Regions from separate parts of the Novosphingobium sp. BL-S-33 genome, predicted to be linked through region 1. Evidence: riboswitches for the same ligand, from Rfam matches in the RefSeq annotation. Region 1 holds a riboswitch; the other holds the start of a gene.
The links. A riboswitch is a leader RNA that binds a small molecule or an ion and turns the genes downstream of it on or off. The one in region 1 is predicted to bind S-adenosylmethionine.
Positions count from the first base shown of each region.

Region 1 (7,234 bases):
GATCGCCAATCCGCTGCCGCATGGCATGCCGCTTTCCGACGATTTCTCGAAGCCGCTGGCGATGGGCTCGAAGTGGTCGTTCTTCCGCCCCGCACCCGATGAGGCCAGCCGCGTGCGCGTTTCCGGCGGGGCGCTGCACTTGGCCGGCAAGGGCCTTGCGCCCTCCTCCGGATCACCGCTGCTGCTGATCGCGGGCGACACCAGCTACCAGTTCGAATGCGATATCGAGATCCCGGCAGGCGGGACGGCCGGGCTGGTGCTGTTCTATGACGACAAGCTCTACGCCGGGCTCGGCTTCGACGAGGGCCGCTTCGTCACCCACCAATACGGCATGGAGCGCGGCCGCCCCGCCAATCCGCATGGCCGCCGCATGAAAATGCGTGTGACCAACCGCCGCCATATCGTTTCGTATCATACCTCGGGCGACGGCGGCGCAACGTGGAAGCGATTTGACCGGGGGATGGAAGTCTCGGGATACCACCACAATGTCCGTGGGGGGTTCCTCATGCTACGTCCGGGGCTATATGCAGCGGGAGAAGGCGAAGCCACTTTCCGCGATTTCAGATTCACTGCCCTGGATGACTGATGCATCTCCGCCCCTTGGCCGACTCACTGGCCCGCTCACTGGACCTCCACGCCGACCGCCTGTTCCCCGCTGGGCAGGCGCACGTTCCGGCCTGTAACCACGCCAGCAAGGCCTTTCGCCCGTGAGGCTCTCCAGCGAAACGCTCTCCCGCCTGTCCGACTCCGTCGCCCGGCCCGGCTATGACCGCAAGGCGCAGGCGGCCGGCATCGTCCATTTCGGCATGGGCGCTTTCCACCGCGCACATCAGGCCTGGTACACCGACCGGGCGATGGCCGCGGGCGACCGCGACTGGGGCATCGTCGGCGTTTCGCTGCGCTCCGCCAATGTCGCGCGCCAGCTCAATCCGCAGGACGGGCTCTACACGCTCACCGAATGCTCGGCCGAGCGCAACCGGATGCGGGTGATCGGCTCGGTCCAGCGGGTGATCGTCGCCAGCGAGGATGCCGAGGCGGTGATCGCCGCCCTCGCCGCGCCGGAAACCCGGATCGTGACGTTCACCATCACGGAAAAGGGCTATTGCCGCGCCGCCGACGGATCACTCGATCCCTTCCTGGCGCACCATGGCAGCATCTATGCCTTCCTCGAACAGGGGCTGCGCCGCCGCCGTGCGCAAGGCCTGCCCGGCCTAACCCTGCTTTCGTGCGACAACCTTGCCCTCAACGGCCGCCAGCTTGAACGGCTGATGGGCGAATATCTCGCCCGCCACGATCCCGAACTCGGCGCATGGGTCGCGGCAGAATGCACGTTCCCCTGCGCGATGATCGACCGCATCGTGCCCGCCACCACTGCCGCAGACCGCAAGATGGTGGCGACGCTCGCCCGCCTCGACGATGACGGTGCGGTGATGACGGAGCCCTTCACGCAGTGGGTGATCGAGGACAAGTTCGCCGGCCCGCGCCCCGCGTGGGAGAAAGTGGGCGCCGAACTGGTGTCCGACGTCGCACCTTACGAGGCGGCCAAGCTGCGCATGCTCAACGGCGCGCACTCGGCGCTGGCCTATCTCGGGCTCGAACACGGGCACGCCTTCGTCCATCAGGCGGTGGGCAACCCGGCGATTCGGCCGCTGATCGAGCAGATCATGCATGTCGAAGCCCAGCCGACGATCAAGGCCGCCCCGGCGCAGGACCTTCAGGCCTATGCCGACGCCCTGCTCGCCCGCTTTGCCAATCCGGCGCTGCAACACCGGCTGATCCAGATCGCCATGGACGGCAGCCAGAAGATCCCGCAGCGCTGGCTGGAAACGCTTGCCGCCAATCAGGCGAAAGGCAAGCAGTGCCCGGCGATCCTGACCGCGCTGGCCGCCTGGCTGCGCCACGTGCGCGGCGACAATTCTGCCAAGTGGGGCCCGGTGGACGATCCCATGGCCGTCCGCCTTGCCGACATCTGGCGCGAACAGGGCGTCAGCGGCACCCCGCGCGCACTGTTCGGCGAAGGCGGCCTGTTCGCGAAGACATGGACCGCCGGCGAGACCGATTTCAAGGCCCTGGCCGAGCGCCTCGCCCGGGCGAACGCCTGAGGAGCGCTAGGCCAGAACCGCCTGCCCTTCGGCCGCCAGACCGGCGACAAGGTCGAAGGGCGTGGTCTGGTAGATCTCGTTGATCCAGTTCGCGAACAGCAGGTGCGCGTGGCTGCGCCAGCGATTCTTCGGCTCTCGCGTGGGATCGTCGGCCGGAAAATAGCCGGCGGGAAGCTGGGCCGAACCGTCGCGGTGATACTCACCCGCAAGCGTGTCGCTGTCATATTCCAGATGATTGAACATGTGCAGCGCGCCATGGGCCCGATCGTCGACGAGACCGGCCCCGGTTTCCGCGCTGTCGGCCAGAACTTGCAGGTCCTGCACCTCTGACAGGGTCGATGAGCATATTTCCGTCCAGCGCGACACGGGAATGTCGAACGTGTCCGAAAAACCGCGAAGATAGGGCGAAGTGGGCGCGAGATTGCGGTGCTCGAACACGCCGAAGGCTTTGCGCGGCAGATTGTGCTTCGGCACCCCGTGAAAATGGAAAAGTGCGGCCTGGGCGGCCCAGCAGATCGTGAAGCAGCGATGCACGTGCGTCTGCGTCCAGTCGAAGATCGCGCGCAGCTCGGGCCAATAGGCCACCTCTTCGAACGGCATGCGCTCGACCGGGGCGCCGGTAATGATGAAGCCGTCGAACCGCTCGTTCCGCACTTCGCTCCATGGCCGGTAGAACGCCGCCATGTGATCGGCCGAAGTGTTGCGGGAAACGTGATCGGTGATCCGCACCAGCGTCAATTCGATCTGAAGCGGCGTTGCCCCCAACAGCCGGGCCAATTGGGTTTCCGTGCTGATCTTGTCCGGCATGAGGTTGAGCAAGCCGATCCGCAAGGGCCGGATATCCTGACGCACCGCGTCGGTCTCTCCCATGACGCGCACGCCCTCTGCCTCCAGGACATGGCGAGCGGGGAGTTGATCGGGTATCTTAATCGGCACGGCGCGTCTCTTCCGCTTACGGGATCGACGCTTTGTGGCTTGCTCCGCTTGGTTGCCGGCTGGGCCACATCCTCCTTGCGGAGTGCCACCTTGCCCGGATCGGCAGGTTGGCGTTGGGCGTCGCCCCAACTCTTGATGCTGGGATCCTCCTACGTTGCCGTGCCGCGTTTCGCAACGGGCAGTTTGTCATGTGAGGCAGAATCCGCGCCTGCGCGGGGGGGGGGGGGGGGAGCATGGTGTCGCTTTACCCGTCCGCCCTGCTCACCCCGAACCATCACCCACCCCGCTCATCCTGAGCTTGTCGAAGGACGTCGCGCCACGCCTCCGGGGCTTCGACAAGCTCAGCCTGAGCGGGTCTGAAGGGTTTGGTGAAGGAGATCGGATGAAGCGTCCGCGAGTTCGGATCCCGCTCCGATCATCCTGAACAATCACCCGCTCCGCTCATCCGAACCGTCACCCAACCCCGCTCATCCTGAGCCTGTCGAAGGATGTCGCGCCACGCCTCGGGGGCTTCGACAAGCTCAGCCTGAGCGGGTCTGAAGGGTTTGGGGAGGGAGATCGGATGGAGCGTCCGCGAGTTCGGATCCCGCTCCGATCATCCTGAACAATCACCCGCTCCGCTCACCCCGAACCATCACTTAACCCCGCTCATCCTGAGCCTGTCGAAGGATGTTGCACCACGCCTCAGGGGGCTTCGACAAGCTCAGCCTGAGCGGGTCTGAAGGGTTCGGTATAAGGAATCAGAGGAGCGTGGGAAAGTTCATGTCCCGCGCCAATCAGGCCGCGGCGTCTTTCAGCTTGCTGTCCTCACCCAGCGCATAGTTCGGCAGCCCGTCGAGCGCATGTCGCAGGGCCTCGCCCCAACTGTCCGAAATCGACTGATAGTAAGGATCGCCCGCCTCGATCCGGCGCTCGTGCAGCGGGGCGAACTTGTCGTTCTCCAGCACCAGCAGGTCCAGCGGCATGCCGACCGAGAGATTGGCCTTCACCGTCGAATCGAACGAAACACAGAGCAGCTTCACCGCAGCCTCGAACGTCATCGCGCGGTCGTAGCCGCGAATCAAGATCGGGCGGCCGTACTTGGTCTCGCCGATCTGGAAGAACGGCGTGTCGAAGCTGGCTTCGATGAAGTTGCCTTCGGGGTAGATCAGGAAGAGGCGCGGTTCCATGCCCTTGATCTGGCCGGCCACGATGATCGAGGCGCTGAACGTGCCCGAAGCCGCGTTCTGGCCATTGTCGGCCGCGCGTTCGGTGATGATGTCCTGAAGCAGGTTGCCGACGATCGTGGCGACCTGGAACATGGTCGGCGCTTCGAGCAGCGAATTGTGCCGTTCCGCCGGGGCCTTGTTGCGTTCCTCAAGCTGGCTGACCACCGCCTGCGTGGTGGCGAGGTTGCCCGCGGTCATCAGCGTGATGATCCGCTCGCCGGGGATGTTCCAGCGGTACATCTTCCGAAAGGTCGAAATGTTGTCGACCCCGGAATTGGTGCGGGTGTCGCTCATCAGCACGAGCCCGCGGTCCAGCATCATGCCCACGCAATAAGTCACACTACGCCCCGATCACATTCCGTTCCCCGCGTCCTGTCCTGTTCGGGGGAACGCGGCCCTCAGCCGCGCTGTTGTTGCTGCCCTCCGGCCGAGGACTGCTGTTGTTGCTGCTGACCTAGCACTTTCTCGCCCACCGACAAACGCACTTCGAGGCGGCTATCCCCACCTCCCATGGCAATGCCGGTCACCGGCGCCGCCTCGCCATAGTCACAGCCGGTCGCCACGCGGATATAGCGCTCGTCCGGGCACATGGCATTGGCAACGTCAAAGCCCACCCAGCCGAGCCCCGTCACATATGCTTCGGCCCAGCCGTGCCCGGCCTCCTGCTCCTCGCGGTCGTTCATCTTCAGGTAGCCGCCGACATAGCGCACCGGAATGTCGAGCAGCCGCCCGGCCGAGATGAAGGCATGCGCCTGGTCCTGACACACGCCCTTGCCCGCCGCGAGCGCTTCCTCGGCCGTGGTCTTCGCATCGGTGGCGCCGGGAACGTAGGCGATGCGCTCCGCCACCTTGCGCGACAGTGCGTGGAGGAATTCCAGCGGGTCGCGCGGATCGGCATCGACATCCTCGACGAGCGCGCGCACGCGCGGTCCGGCGCGGGTGAGCCGGGTCGGCCGCAGGAACGTCCAGAGCGGCATCAGGCCGGTATGGTTGCCGGTAATCCCGTTGTTGTCGCTGGTGCGCACGGTGCCCCGGCACTGCACGACCACTTCATCCGCGCCCGGCGCGATCGAGACCAGCGTGGTGTGGCTGTCATGATGATCGTGGTAATCCGCCTCGGTCCGGGCGCCGGTGAGGTCCATGATCCAGTCGACCACCTCCTGCCCATGCGTGGTCTTTGGCCGGAGTTTGAGCCGCTGAAGACCATGCGTGACCGGCGTGTCGAACGTGTAGCGGGTGGTGTGGGTCACGGTCAGCAGCACGGGACTGTCCCTTCTACTCGATGAAGCGGTAATCGGCGGCAATGGCCGCGCCAAGGCGGTTGGTCTTGCCGATGAAGTCCTGCAGGAATTCGTGCAGGCCGGTCTCGAAAATGTCCTCGATCGCGGTCTGATGGAGCGCCGCGCCGGTCTCCCGCAGCAGTTCGTGCGCCGAGGTTTCCTCGCCATATTCCTTGGCGAGCCCGGCCATGTTGCTGCGCAGCTTTTCATAGCAGAACACCAGACTGCGCGGGAACTGGCCGTCGAGGATCAGGAACCGGGCGATCCCGCGCGGGTCCATGGCGCCCGCGTTCAGCCACGAATAGGCGCGGTTGCCCGCCACCGAACGCAGCAGCGTGTCCCACTGCACATTGTCGAGGCTGGACCCCACCCAGGCCACCGAGGGCAGCAGCACGTAGTATTTCACGTCCAGAATGCGCGCGGTGCTGTCCGCCCGTTCGATGAAAGTGCCGATCCGCGCGAAGTTGAACACCTCGTTGCGCAGCATCGTGCCTTCCAGCGCGCCGCGTACCAAAGTGCCCTGACGGCGGATCGCGGTGAGCACTTCGCCCAGATTCGCCTCGCGCACCGGGCGCGAGAGCAGTTCGGACAGGATCATCCACCCTTCGTTGGTGGCTTCCCAGACCGAATTGGTCAGGCTGGTGCGGACCATGCGTGCATTCGTCCGCGCATTCTCGATCATGCGCAGGACCGAGGCGGGATTGTCCTTCTCGCGCAGCAGGTAGTTGAACACCTGCGGCCCGCCAAAGTCCGAATGGCGTGCGGCATAGTCGTCCACCTGCCCGGTGGTGGTGAGGACCGATTTCCACTCCTCATCCTGCGCATGCTTGTCGCTGCGCGTGAGGGCCAGGTGGAAACCCACGTCGATCAGCCGCGCGGTATTCTCCGCCCGCTCAAGGTAGCGGCTCATCCAGTAAACGCCGTTGGCAGCACGTCCGAGCATTATTCGTCCAGTACCCAGGTATCCTTGGTGCCGCCGCCTTGCGACGAATTCACCACCAGCGAGCCCTTTTTCAGCGCCACGCGGGTAAGCCCGCCGGGCGTGATGTCGATCCCGTCGGGAGAGACCAGCACATAGGGCCGCAGGTCCACATGGCGCGGCGAGAGGCCGGCCTTGGTGAAGATCGGCACGGTGGAAAGCGACAGCGTGGGCTGCGCGATGTAGTTATGCGGCTTGGCGCGCAGCTTGGCCTCGAACGCGGCCAGTTCCTTTTTCGAGGACGTGGGCCCGATCAGCATGCCGTAGCCGCCGGAGCCATGCACTTCCTTGACGACCAGCTCCGCCAGATTGTCGAGCACATAGGCCAGCGAATCGGGTTCCGAGCAGCGCCAGGTCGGCACATTGGGCAGGATCGGTTTCTCGCCCGTGTAGAATTCCACGATCTCGGGCATGTAGCTGTAGATTGCCTTGTCGTCGGCGATGCCGGTGCCCGGCGCATTGGCGATGGTGATGCCGCCCGAACGGTAGACATCCATGATCCCGGCGATGCCCAGCACCGAATCGGGCTGGAAGGTCAGCGGATCGAGATAGTCGTCATCCACCCGGCGGTAGATCACGTCGATCGCCTTGTAGCCGGTGGTGGTGCGCATGGCGACGCGGCCGTCCACCACGCGCAGGTCCCTGCCCTCCACCAGTTCCGCGCCCATCTGGTCGGCCAGAAAGGCATGTTCGAAATAGGCCGAGTTGTAGATGCCCGGCGTCAGCACT
Region 1 is NZ_CM166474.1:266,306-273,539, forward strand. It holds gene AC1VVM_RS01185 (family 43 glycosylhydrolase) at 1-586, shown strand, start outside; gene AC1VVM_RS01190 (hypothetical protein) at 586-711, shown strand; gene AC1VVM_RS01195 (mannitol dehydrogenase family protein) at 708-2,102, shown strand; gene AC1VVM_RS01200 (homoserine O-succinyltransferase) at 2,109-3,038, opposite strand; SAM-I-IV-variant riboswitch at 3,077-3,182, opposite strand; gene AC1VVM_RS01205 (proteasome-type protease) at 3,815-4,585, opposite strand; gene AC1VVM_RS01210 (transglutaminase family protein) at 4,645-5,508, opposite strand; gene AC1VVM_RS01215 (alpha-E domain-containing protein) at 5,522-6,469, opposite strand; gene AC1VVM_RS01220 (circularly permuted type 2 ATP-grasp protein) at 6,469-7,234, opposite strand, start outside.

Region 2 (7,234 bases), on a different replicon from region 1:
ACGACGATCACGCCCTATGCGGTGAATTACGGCACGGAAAACGGCCGGATCTCGCGCCCTGCGCTCAACGCCGTGTGGCAATGGCAGGCCAGCGACCAGCTCGATTTCGTGGTTGAGGGCAATTACTTCGGCAGCCGTGAGCTGCGTTCACGCGATCGCCTGCATCTCGTGCTGCGCAATGGCAACTACAACCTGTCGAACATCTCGTATGCGGATAACGGCAATACCGATTTCCAGACCATCGACGGCATGACGGTGGCGCCCGCCTCCGGCATCATCGCCGGTGGACCGGAATCCTATTACGAGCGCCAGACCTCGAACAACTACGGCGGCAACTTCGAGACCCACTGGCACAACGATCACACCAAGATCAATTTCAGCGCCCAGTACAATGAGTCGAAGCGCGTCTACTACGGTGTCCTGAGCACCTACCGCTTCTCGACGATCGACAGCGCGACGGTGAACTTCAATGAAGACGTCGGCGCCGGCCGTGGTCCCTTCGTCTCGTTCAACGGCGTCGATATGTCCAACCCCGGCGAGTATTATCTCGACAATCTGCATGACGAACGCGGCGTCGAGCGCAGCCGCAATTTCGCATCGCAAGTCGATTTGACGCAGGATCTTTCCGATACCGGCCTGCTGCGCTCGTTCCAGATGGGCGCGCGCTTCACCGATCGGAAAATCAGCTTCCGTTACGGTTATCGCGACAGCTTCCCGCGCAATAACGGAGCGACCATTGCGCTCGACGACGTCGGCTATCCCTACGAGACATCGACGACCGATGTTTCGGGCTTCGACGCGCCGACCTGGTATCATCTCGACGGCAAGTATCTCATGAACAACATGGATAGCGTCCGTCAGTGGTTGCAGGGCGTGAGCACGACCGGTCAGGACTGGTCGACCGAGAATCCGAGCCTCAATCTCGGCAGCGGCTATGCCTCGCGTGAGAAGACTTTCGCGGTCTACGGGCAGTTCAATTATGCCTTCGACGCAGGTGTGCCGGTGGAGGGCGTGTTCGGCGCCCGCGTGGTCAACACGTGGGGAACATCGGACAGCGCCTCCTACAATATCGACAAGCAGAATAACCAGGTCATCACCGACGCCGCCGGCAAGGGCAATTTCCTCGATGTCCTGCCAAGCTTCAATGCGATTGCCCACTTCACCTCGAAGCTGCAATTGCGCCTGGCCTGGACGAAGAATGTCCAGCGGGTTGGTTTCGATGCGCTCAGCCCGTTCCGGATCGTGAACTTCCAGAACAATACGGTCACGTCCGGCAATCCGGATCTCAAGGCCTATAGCGAAAACAGCTTCGACGCTTCGCTCGAATATTACTTCGGACGCGCAGGGTCGGTGTCGTTCGCGTCATACCTCAAGAAGCCAAAGGGCTATATCTACTATTCGGTCGCGGACGAGTACGTTCCGGAATTCGGCGGGATCGGCCAGGTCTGGACGAACCGCAATGCAGGCGGCGGCACGTTCCAAGGCTTCGAGATCGCCGGGCAGACATTCTTCGACTTCCTGCCCGGCTTCTGGAAGAACTTCGGTGTTCAGGGCAACCTGACCTGGCTGCGCAAGGGCAACATCAATTACCCCGACGGTTCGGACAACAATGCCATCGGCATGTCGAAGCTGACCTACAATGCGGCGCTCTACTACGACACGCCGGAGTTCAGCGGCCGTGTCGCCTGGAACTATCGCTCGCGCTATCGCACGTCGGTGATGTCGGACTTCCCCGACTACTCGCCCTACATGGACGCGACGTCGCGTCTGGACGCGGCGCTCAACTTCACGCCGTGGGAGCATATTACGTTCAGCGTAGAGGCGACGAACCTGCTGAAGAACAATGCCCAGATGTGGTGGGGCAAGGATCGCCTGCTTCCCTATGGCGTGCGCCTGCAGGCGCGCACCATTCAGGCGGGCGTGCGCTTCCGCTTCTGAACCGGCGTTCCGGAACGGTTGAAAGGGGGCGTGGGCATTGATGTCCGCGCCCCCTTTTTTTGGGCAGCGGCAGTTTTCGGAGCGTGCAATTGCCCATTTTCGCCGGGATTTGTTTGACTTGCGGTGCATGCAGTGGTGCAAAGAATGCAATTGCACACTCATTTGTAATATCGTATACGATATCTGCATTAACAAGAAGCGCAGGAACGAGATAGTTATGGCAATTGCTTGGAAGGGTGTGTTCCCGGCCGTCACCACGCAGATCCGCGAGGATCTGTCGCTTGATCTCGCTGACACGCAGCGCGTCGTCGACGATCTGATCAACGACGGCGTGACCGGCGTGATCGCGCTTGGCACCGTGGGCGAGAACAACTCGCTCGAATACGACGAGAAGGTCCAGGTTCTCACCGCGATCGTCGAAGCCGTGAACGGCCGCGTTCCGGTTGTCACCGGCGTTTCGGAATTCGATACCCGCCGCGCGGTGCGCTATGCACAGGCCGCTGAAAAGGCCGGCGCCGATGGCCTCATGCTGCTGCCGCCGATGGTCTATGTGCCCAAGGCCAAGGAACTCGTCGCGCACTTCAAGGGCGTGGCCGACCAGACCGTTCTGCCGATCATGCTCTACAACAACCCGCCGGCCTACCGCACGGTGATCGACAAGGACGTGCTGACCGCGCTGATCGATGTGAAGAACATCGTCGCCGTCAAGGAATCCGCGCCGGACACCCGCCGCTTCACCGATTTCCGCAACACGTTCGGCGATCGCTACACGCTGTTCGCGGGCCTCGACGACGTGGCTCTGGAAGGTCTCTACCTCGGCGCGCAGGGCTGGGTTTCGGGCCTCACCAACGCCTTCCCGAAGGAATCGGTCGAGCTGGTCAAGGCGTTCGAGCGCGGCGACCATGCCAAGGCGATGGAAATCTACCGCTGGTTCATGCCGCTCCTCCACCTCGATGCCGAGCATGACCTTGTCCAGTCGATCAAGCTGGCTGAGCAGGTCATGGGTCGCGGTTCGGAGCGCGTTCTGCCTCCGCGCTACGTCCTTGAGGGCGAGCGCCGCGCGGAAGTGATCGCGATGGTCGAAAAGGCCGCCGCCACCCGTCCCGACCTGACGGTCGCGGCAGCAGCATAAGGGAGCGTCGATGCGGCACACTTTCTTCTGCATCGACGGCCACACAGCCGGTAACCCCGTTCGCCTTGTGGCGGGCGGGGCTCCGCTGTTGAAGGGCGCCTCGATGTCCGAGCGCCGGCAGGACTTCCTGTCGCGGTTCGACTGGATGCGCACGGGGCTCTGCTTCGAGCCGCGCGGGCATGACATGATGTCAGGCGGCTTCCTCTATCCGCCTTGCGATCCGGCGAACGACATCGGCATCCTGTTCATCGAGACCAGCGGCTGCCTGCCCATGTGCGGCCACGGCACCATCGGCATGGTCACTTTCGGGCTTGAGCACGGGCTGATCCAGCCGGCGACGCCGGGCAAGCTGCGTGTTGAGGTTCCGGCGGGCGTGATCGAGATCGCCTACGAGACCAATGGCTCCAAGGTCACTTCGGTCCGCATCACCAATGTCCCCGCCTATGTCGCCGAGCGCGGCATCGAGGTGGACGTGGAAGGCATCGGTCCGCTCTCGATCGACGTGTCCTATGGCGGCAACTACTACGCCATCGTCGAGCCGCAGGGGAACTACACCGGCCTCGACGATCTGGGTGCCTCGCGCATCATCGAGCTTTCGGGCCGGATCCGCGAAGCCGTGCGCGCGAAGTACGAGCCGGTCCACCCGCTCGATTCCACGATCCGCGGCGTCAGCCACATCCTCTGGGCCGACAAGCCCAAGCACGAGGGCGCCGATGGCCGCAACGCCGTGTTCTATGGCGACAAGGCGATCGACCGTAGCCCTTGCGGCACCGGCACCTCGGCACGCATCGCGCACCTGCACGCGACCGGCCGCCTGAAGGTGGGCGAGCGCTTTGTGCACGAGAGCTACATCTGCAGCCGGTTCATCGGCCGCGTCGAACAGGAAGTCACGCTGGGCGACAAGCCGGCGATCATTCCCTCGATCGAAGGTTCGGCCATCGCCACCGGTTTCAACACCATTTGGATCGACCGCGAAGACTCGTTCTGGGCCGGTTTCCAGGTAACCTGATTAGAGTACCCACCCGATCGGCGGGTCTGCATTCCCTCGCCGCCGATCTCTCTTTGGCCCTCGCCGTAATCCGGCGGGGGCTTTTTTGTGCGGCCGCAATAGCTGCCTTCGGCACTTCGGAGGATGCCAAAAGGCCGGGTAAGTCAGGGGCTTCGCGTCAATGGCATGTAACAGAAATCGGTAATGTTTGTGCGCAGAGCCGTAACACTCTTGCGTTGCGGCGTTGCGGGGTTTATTGGCCGCCACAGCATCAAGAGTCGGACCGACGTTCGACACCAACCTGCTCCCGAGCAAGGTGGTGCCTCCAGAAAGGAGGGATGTGGCCGGACCGGCAATAAACGGGACCTTCAGCCGCAGTTACGTCGATCCGATGCTTGTCTATCGAAGCATGAAGGAATCGATCAATGACAGACCAACCTCAGCAGTTCGCGAGCGACAATTACGCCGGCATCTGTCCTGAGGCGCTTGCCGCGATGCTGGCTGCGAACGAGGGGTCGGCCGTTGCCTATGGCGACGACGAATGGACCTTGCGCGCCGCCAACACGTTCCGCAGCCTGTTCGAGGCGGACGGCGAAGTGTTCTTCGTCTTCAACGGCACGGCGGCGAACTCGCTGGCGCTGGCCTCGCTCTGCCAGTCCTACCACAGCGTGATCTGCTCTTCCTCCGCCCACGTCGAGACCGACGAATGCGGCGCGCCGGAATTCTTCTCCAACGGTTCGAAACTGCTGGTTGCGCCCTCGGCCGACGGCAAGCTGACCCCGGCCGCGATCCGAGCCCTGGCGGCGAGCCGCTCCGACATCCATTTCCCCAAGCCGCGCGTGGTGACGATCACCCAGCCGACCGAGACCGGGCAGGTCTATTCCATCGACGAGATCAAGGCGATCTCGGCGGTCTGCCGTGAGCTTGGCCTCAAGCTGCATATGGACGGCGCGCGCTTCGCCCATGCCTGCGCGGCGCTCGGCTGCACCCCTGCCGCGATCACGTGGGAGGCGGGCGTGGACGTGCTCTGCTTCGGCGGCACCAAGAACGGCATGGCCGTGGGCGAGGCGATCATCTACTTCGATCGCGCTCTGGCGGCGGACTTCGAATATCGCTGCAAGCAATCCGGCCAGCTCGCGTCGAAAATGCGCTTCCTCTCGGCGCCGTGGATCGGGTTGATCGAGACCGGAGCATGGCTACGCAATGCCGAGCACGGCAATGCCTGCGCGCGGCGGCTTGCCGAACTGGTGGGCGATTTGCCCGGGCTTTCCTTCAAGTTCCCGGTGCAGGCCAATTCGGTGTTCCTGGAGGCTCCGGCCGAAGTGCTGGAGCGTCTGCGCGGGCGCGGATGGCGGTTCTATACTTTCATCGGCGGCAGCGCCCGTTTCATGTTCGCGTGGGACACCGATCTCGCCCGCGTCGAGGAACTGAGCCGCGATTTGCGCGAGATTACGGCTGAAGTCGCTGGCGAGCACGTTCCTGCAGCCTGACCCAAACGCAAAAGGCCCGCCCGGTCTTGCGACCGGACGGGCCTTGGATTTCACATCGGCTCCGAGTGGGGACGGGGAGCCGCTGTGCGGGATCAGAAGTTGGCGGTGAAGCCCACGAAGATCGTGCGGCCCAGCGCGTCGTAGACGCCCGGATAGGTATTGCCGTTGCCGAAGGCCGACAGGATGCCCGCAGCGATAGCCGGCGGATTCTTGTCGAACATGTTGTTCACGCCTGCGCGAAGGGTGAACTGCTTGTCGATGGCCTGCGAGACCGAGAGATCGAAGTAGTTGTAGGCATCGATCTTGCGATTCACCACGCTGGGCGTGCCGGCCAGGAACGGATTGTCCGACAGGCTCGAAAGCTTGGTGCCGCCGATATAGCGCCACGACAGAGAGACGGTGGTATCGCTCGGCGCCATCCAGGTCATGCGCGCAACATGGCGCCATTCCGGGTTGGGCTGGCCGCAAGTATAGCCGAACAGGCCCTTGCAGTCATAGGAACCGAGGCCCGAGATCGGCTCGGACTTCTGCGAGGCCAGCCAGGTGCCCAGCATGTTGACATTCACCTGACCGGCATTGCCGATGTTGAACGTGTAGTCCGCGTTCACGTCGATGCCCGAGGTCTTCAGGTAGCCGGTGTTCAGCATGGTCGAGACGACATAGCCCGCGTTCGTGCCGAACAGCGCGCCCGAGCGCGGATCGCGGTGGAACAGGCCGCAGAAGTACGGATCGCCCGTGGTCGCGCACTGGCTGATGCTCAGCGAAGGCGCGATCGAGGAGATGTAGTCCTTCACCTTGATCGTGTAGTAATCGACCGAGAGCGAGAAGCGGCGCAGCGCCTTGGGCGTCAGCACGAAGCCCAGCGTGTAGGTGTCGGCCGTCTCCGGCTTCAGGTCGATATTGCCGCCGCCAAGTGCGGAGCAGGTGTCGGCCGGGCAGGTGGGGATCTTGCCGTACTGCGCGGCGGTTACGCCGGTGAGCTCGCAGGCTTCCAGCGACGCGGAGGGGCTGGCGCCCGAGCAAGGATCCTGTGCCGCCACGTTGCCCACCGACTGCGAGGCGAACAGTTCGCCCACGTTAGGCGCGCGGATGGCGTGGTTGTAGCTGGCGCGAATGCGGATATCGTCGATCGGCTGCCAGCTCAGCTCGCCCTTGTAGGTCCAGACGTTGTAGCCGGACTTGATGCCGGTCGAGTCCTGCTTGTTGTCGTAGGACGAATAGCGCAAGCCGCCGTTGACGGTCAGCGAGCGGAAGAACGGCTTGTCCTCGATCAGCGGCACTTCGACTTCGCCGTAGCCTTCGACAACGCTGATCACGCCGTCCGAATTGGTGGCGCCGCCCTGCTGGGCGATCTCGTCCGCGAAGTAGTTCAGCGATTCGCGGCGCTGCTCGGCACCGAACGCGACGCCGACGCCGTGGCTGGCCCAAGGCAGGGTCACGCCCATTTCGCCAAGGTCGCCGCTGATGTTGCCCGAGAACACCCGCAGCGAATTGCGCGAGGAGGTGTGGCTCGGCGTGAACAGGTATGCGCCCTGTTCGGCGGTGACGCCGCCGGCCTGGAACACATTGGCCGGGATGCAGCTCGGATCGCTTCCGTCGATGACCGACTGGCAGGTCGGCACGCCGTTCACGTCCACGACGTTGAGCGCGCGGGCGGCCTTCACGGCGTCAACGTTGTTGAGGTAG
Region 2 is NZ_CM166475.1:1,897,004-1,904,237, forward strand. It holds gene AC1VVM_RS24805 (TonB-dependent receptor) at 1-1,938, shown strand, start outside; gene AC1VVM_RS24810 (dihydrodipicolinate synthase family protein) at 2,156-3,070, shown strand; gene AC1VVM_RS24815 (4-hydroxyproline epimerase) at 3,081-4,079, shown strand; SAM-I-IV-variant riboswitch at 4,322-4,428, shown strand; gene AC1VVM_RS24820 (threonine aldolase family protein) at 4,484-5,548, shown strand; gene AC1VVM_RS24825 (TonB-dependent receptor domain-containing protein) at 5,641-7,234, opposite strand, start outside.
Region 2: it holds a riboswitch for S-adenosylmethionine, as region 1 does, so the genes downstream of both, AC1VVM_RS24820 (threonine aldolase family protein) here and AC1VVM_RS01200 (homoserine O-succinyltransferase) in region 1, are expected to answer to the same signal.